One region of the Psychrobacillus sp. PGGUH221 genome, then DNA from elsewhere that is predicted to be linked to it. Evidence: riboswitches for the same ligand, from Rfam matches in the RefSeq annotation. Region 1 holds a riboswitch; the other holds the start of a gene.

What was found. Region 1 has a riboswitch for S-adenosylmethionine ahead of PGC35_RS05435 (O-acetylhomoserine aminocarboxypropyltransferase/cysteine synthase family protein). Riboswitches for the same ligand answer to the same signal wherever they lie in the genome.
Region 2: linked by a shared signal. The riboswitch ahead of PGC35_RS10210 (acyl-CoA dehydrogenase family protein) and the one ahead of PGC35_RS05435 (O-acetylhomoserine aminocarboxypropyltransferase/cysteine synthase family protein) in region 1 are both predicted to bind S-adenosylmethionine.

The regions. Positions count from the first base shown of each region.
Region 1 is NZ_JAQMHQ010000002.1:289,760-292,954, reverse strand. Features, by position in the region: gene PGC35_RS05445 (YdcF family protein) at 1-248, opposite strand, end outside; gene PGC35_RS05440 (glycerol-3-phosphate acyltransferase) at 267-908, opposite strand; SAM riboswitch class I at 1,046-1,158, shown strand; gene PGC35_RS05435 (O-acetylhomoserine aminocarboxypropyltransferase/cysteine synthase family protein) at 1,326-2,618, shown strand; gene PGC35_RS05430 (homoserine dehydrogenase) at 2,747-3,195, shown strand, end outside.
Region 2 is NZ_JAQMHQ010000005.1:201,973-205,167, forward strand. Features, by position in the region: gene PGC35_RS10205 (catalase) at 1-1,730, opposite strand, end outside; SAM riboswitch class I at 1,912-2,013, shown strand; gene PGC35_RS10210 (acyl-CoA dehydrogenase family protein) at 2,120-3,195, shown strand, end outside.

The DNA.
Region 1 (3,195 bases):
ACAAGGGTGACATGAGGATATTCGTTTGCATACGCAAGTGCTGATTCCAATCTGAATTTTAATGCAAGCGAAGGAATATTGCCTTCTTTTACTTTTGCACCGAGGACAATGGCGTAATCGTTGGAACCATCAGCTTTAGGGTTTAATCCTTCATCCATCCATTTGCTAGTAAGCATCCACAATCCAACTCCGCTGGAAGCGAGAACAAATAAAGGGATAAGCACAATCCACCTCATTTTTTTAGACATTCCAATTCACTCATTTCTTTATAAAGAAGGTTTTTTTCTTTTTATAAAAGTAGAAATTCTCATCTCTTCCTTACGAGCTAAACGACGAAAGTTTTCGATATGCAATATGAGTGCCATCACGAATAAAAAGCTTGCAATTGCAATTGGTATATATCCTTCTGAAAACCATATAGCCTCGCCTAAAAAAACAAAATAAAAAACAAATACTCCAATTAATAAATAGTCCGTTAAAAAAGTTGTGCCAATTAATAATAAAAGTCCGATCAATCCTAAAGGCCAATAAATTGCAAAAAGTATGCCGATTACAGAAGCTGTCCCTTTTCCTCCCTTAAATCCGGTGAAAATGGGAAAGTTGTGACCTAAAATGACAGCAGCCCCCGCTAAGTAAAGAAGTGCATCCTGTTCCAATGCTGAAAAGGTACCGTATTGCTGCATAAAAAATCGTGTGCCAATAATAACCAATACACCTTTTATTATATCGATGAAAGCTACAAGTATTCCGTATTTCATTCCAAGCACAATAGCTGCATTAGAAGCACCTGAGTTTTTAAGACCTTCTGCTTTAATATTGATTCCACTAAAAAACTGAGCAATCTTTGAACCATGAATGGAACCAATTAAATAACTAACTACTAAAATACAAATAATCCATATTACCATTACAACACCTCCAAAAGTAACCCCCATACATTAAACGTACAAGCCTAAAAGAAGTTTCAGAATTTTTATAAAAAGTACTTGACGTACAGATTAATAGAGTCTTATACTGTGTAACAAGATGGAATACTAATCTAATACTCTTATCAAGAGTGGCGGAGGGACTAGGCCCTACGATGCCCGGCAACCAACAAGTTTTAAACTTGGAAAGGTGCTAAATCCTACAAATTCACGCGAATTTGGAAGATAAGAGGAGGAATATGCGAAACCGCACCCCTCTTCTTAAAGAAGAGGGGTTTTTGTTGTTTAGTCGATTTACGATACGTTTTCCGGCTAAACATAAGTGCTTTCGTATTTCTCAAAATCCTCTCCCGCCTCCATATGCGTCCATCTAAAACTATTATTTAGGAGGAATTCAAAATGACAAATTTCCAACCAGAAACACTTCTTTTACACGGTGGTCAGCAACCAGATCCAGTTACAGGTTCACGAGCAGTGCCAATTCACAAAACAACTTCTTTTGTATTTCGTGATACAAACCATGCCCAAGATTTATTTGCATTAAAAGAGTCTGGCAATATTTATTCACGTATAACTAATCCTACTGTAGATGTTTTTGAACAACGCGTTGCTCTACTTGAAGGAGGAACGGCTGCTGTTGCACTTTCTTCTGGTATGGCGGCAATTGCATTTTCCATTTTGAATATTGCGGGAGCAGGCGATGAAATCATTGCAGCGGAAAACTTATATGGTGGTACATTTAATTTATTCGCCCATACATTGCCTCGTTATGGAATTCACGTAAAATTTGTAGATTCTACTGATCCAGAGAATTTTCGAGCAGCAGTAACGGATAAAACAAAAGGGATCTTTGCTGAAATTATTGGAAATCCGAGCTTGAATGTGCTAGACGTGGAGAAAGTTTCAGCAATTGCAAATGAAGTCGGTGTTCCATTGTTGGTAGATAATACATTTGCAAGCCCTTATGGTGCTAACCCGATTAAACACGGTGCTCACATAGTTATCCATTCAGCTACTAAATGGATTGGCGGTCATGGAACAACAATTGGGGGAGTAGTTGTAGATGGTGGTAACTTTGACTGGAATTCCGAGAAATTCCCTGGTTTTACTGAACCAGATGTAACCTATCACGGACTACGATACGGTATTGATGTTCCGAACGTAGCGTTTGCCATAAAACTACGTGTTCAATTGCTTCGAGATTTTGGGCCTTCGTTAAGCCCTGAAGCAGCATTTTCTTTTTTACAAGGTTTAGAAACCCTTCATCTTCGTGTGCCAAAGCACAACGAAAATGCACTAAAAATTGCAGATTATTTATCAAACCATGAAGGGGTAGAATGGGTAAATTATTTAGGCCTGGAAAATCATCCTTCCCATGAACTTGCACATAAATATTTACACAATGGCTTCGGCTCTATCTTAACTTTTGGCGTAAAGGGTGGAAAAGAAGCGGGTAGACATATTATAGATAATATTGAAATTTGGTCGCATGTAGCAAACGTAGGAGATGCGAAATCATTAATTATTCATCCTGCTTCTACGACTCATCAACAATTAACTCCTGAAGACTTAGTGAAATCAGGTGTTACCGAGGACTTAATCCGCTTGTCTGTTGGTCTAGAGGCAGTAGAGGATTTACAAAATGCACTTGATAAAGTACTTGTAGGAAAAACAAATGTCCTCTCTAGATAGAATTTTGTTGTTAATTGGGCTAAAATAGTCTACAATATGTAAAATAGTCAATCGTAATTTTACGAAAGAGATTTTATTAAATATGAATGTGGAAGCTCAATTGTGCAAATTCATTTGGAGGAGAAAGTATGGCAAAAATAAAAGCAGCAATTCTAGGTTTCGGAACAGTCGGCCAAGGAATTTATCACATTGTGAATGAAAAAAGAGAAGAATTAAAAAAATCATTAGGCTTAGATATTGAAATTAGTGCGATTTTAATTAATAATTTGGCAAAAGAAAGACCTGAAACGCCTGGTATTCTAGTAACAGACGATTTCGAGGATATTATTAATATTCCAGGTCTTCAAGTAGTGTTTGAAGCGATTGTGAACGAGGAACCAGCTTATAGCTATTTATGTAGAGCGATTGATAAGGGATGTCATGTGATAACGGCGAATAAAGTGATGTTCTCTAAATATAGTATTCAACTTCATGAACGTGCTAAGTCACGAGGCGTATTTATCGGATATGAAGCTACAACAGCTGGTGGCGTTCCAGTAATTAAAACACTTAAAAATTTACTACAAGTGAACTCAGT
Region 2 (3,195 bases), on a different contig from region 1:
CCTGCAACTGCTCCTCCATGATCACTTACAACCTCGGGCTGTGTTCCGCTTGCTTTTAAACTATCTAAAATAGCTGCAAGATTTGCGTCAAATCCATCTCCTACTAACACTGCGATTTTACGTGTGTCGGGTTTCATCATTGTATTCAGCTGACTTAATGCTGGAGATGATTTGCTGTTCTTTGTAAGATCGCTCCCTTGCACGACTAAGCCTAGGTTTTCTCCTACTTTCGTAGCCAATTCCAAGTCAACGTTTGCCAACATCTCTAATACTTGTTGACGTACTGATATTTCTAGACATTTTCCGAGCTCAAAGCTAAATGCATTTATTATATGAATTCTTTCGGGACTACTCATACTATTCCAAAACAGAGTAGCTTGAGAAAAATGATCTTTAAAGCTTTCACTTCGGGCACGTACCTTGCGTGCATCAATTTTCTCCTGATAGTGTGCATATCCACCATCCGCTTCACTTACAGGAGCTGGAGTATTTCCTGCTAACGAGTTTTTATGATAGCTCACTCTTCCTACATTAATTGTTTGTCTACCATATCCATCTCGTTGGTTATTATGGAATGGGCAGACTGGACGGTTAATCGGTAGCTCATGAAAGTTAGGGCCACCAAGTCTTATCAATTGTGTATCCGTATAGGAGAACAACCGTCCCTGTAGAAGTGGATCGTTTGTAAAGTCGATCCCAGGAACTACATTACCAGGATGGAAGGCAACTTGCTCCGTCTCTGCAAATACATTATCTACATTGCGATTCAACGTCATCTTACCAATAATTTTTACAGGTACTTCTTCCTCTGGCCATATCTTTGTCGGATCTAGAATATCAAAATCAAAATTAAATTCGTCATCCTCCGTAATTAACTGTACGCCAAATTCGTACTCTGGATAGTTTCCATTTTCAATTGACTCATATAAATCACGACGATGGAAGTCAGGATCTTTCCCATTTATCTTTTGTGCTTCGTCCCATACGACTGAATGAACACCTAGTACTGGCTTCCAGTGGAATTTTACAAAATGGGACTTTCCTTCTTCATTTACAAATCGGAATGTATTTACGCCAAACCCTTCCATCATTCGGAAACTGCGAGGAATGGCTCTATCCGACATCGCCCACATAATCATATGAGCTGACTCTTGATTGTTTGCGATGAAGTCCCAAAAAGTATCATGCGCAGTTGCAGCTTGTGGAATCTCGTTATGCGGTTCTGGTTTTAACGCATGTATTAAATCAGGAAACTTAATGGCATCTTGGATAAAAAATACAGGAATATTGTTTCCTACTAAATCGTAATTTCCCTCTTCTGTATAAAACTTAGTAGCAAAACCACGTGCATCACGAGCAAGCTCACCCGATCCACGAGATCCTGCTACGGTCGAAAACCTTACAAAAACCGGTGTTTTCTCACCAGGTGTTTGCAAGAATTTCGCTTTTGTATAAGGTTGTAAGGATTCATATAATTCAAATACTCCATGTGCAGCATAGCCACGAGCATGAACAATTCGCTCTGGAATCCGTTCATGATCAAAATGGGTCATTTTTTCACGAAAATGAAAATCCTCTAAGAGAGTAGGACCACGTTCGCCTGCTTTTAAAGAAAATTCATCCTCTGAAACTTTTAATCCATGGTTCGTAGTAAGAGACTTATCTTTATCATCTACACGAAACTGTTCTAATTGTTCATTTTTACTGTTCTCATTTACTTTTTTATCCAAGCTTATTCCTCCTCTATTAAATTCATCACATACATACAGTTCCCCATAAAATGATGAAGAAACATCTTTTGTTTAATTTGAATAAAATATTCACAAAATATATTAATTCCTATCTGTTTTGTATAATTTAGCATTGACTTCACTCAATTAACGTAGTAAACTCATTTCAACAACTCCATATTACTTATCAAGAGAAGCAGAGGGACTGGCCCTATGATGCTTCAGCAACCGCTAATTATGGCATGGTGCTACATCCAGCAAGAAACGTCTTGAGAGATAAGTGTACATAATATACATGAAACTCTTTTCGTTTTGAAAAGAGATTTTTTTTCATTTAATTCATACTTTAACAATAAGAATAGTACGTTACTTATTAAAGGAGACGAACACTGTTGAGTAATATATTTATCAAAACTGAAAAACAAAAAAAATGGCTTGATCTATTGCATCAATTTGAGGAGAAATTTAAAAGTAAGTCCGCAGAAATTGATGAACTTTCCATTTTCCCTTTAGAAAATGTAAAGGACTTAGTGGGGATTGGTTATGCAAGCCTTACATTACCTTTAGAGTTAGGAGGAGAAGGATTCTCTGTTTATGACATGGTTCTTTTGCAAGAAACACTTGCAAGCTATGATGCTAACACTGCCTTGTCTATGGGTTGGAGTTTAGGTGTTGTCGGTGAGTTGTACGAGAAAAGTCTTTGGAAAAAAGATAAATTAGACTTTTTCGCAAATGAGGTTATTAACGGTGCACTAATAAATCGTTCTGCAAGTGAGGCGCAAACAGGCAGCCCCACCCGCGGAGGACGCCCAGGTACAACAGCTGTAAAAAATGGAGACACGTGGGTAATAAATGGTCGGAAAATTTTCACAACGGCTTCTCCAGTTCTTTCCTATTTTTTAACCTCTGCTTGGATAGAAGAAAAAGAAAAAGTAGGTTTCTTCCTAATCAATAGAAGTCTAGACGGTGTATCCATCGAAGAAACATGGGATGTCGTATCGATGCGTGGAACAAGTAGCAACGATTTACTATTAGATAATGTAGTTGTCCATGAATCAGATCTAGTTGAACTGCCAGAGTTTGCGAGCGGAGGGAAAATAAATGGCTGGTTACTCCATATTCCAGCTACCTACCTAGGAGTTGCACAAGCAGCTCGCGATTACGCAGTTAACTTTGCTAACACACATTCTCCAAATAGTTTGAATGGTCCTATTGCGCAGTTACCAAATGTTCAACAGCTCATTGGCGAGATAGATTTAGAGCTTACGAAAGCACGATTTGTCATTTATGGAGCAGCTTCTTCCTATGACAACGAAGCTACAAGACATTTACTGACAAATGAAGTAAGTGTTGCAAAGCATATTGTGACAAACTCTGCTATAACAATCGTTGATAAAGCGATGCGGTTAGTTGGAGCGAAAAGTCTGCAAAGAACCAATCCATTACAACGCTACTATCGTGATGT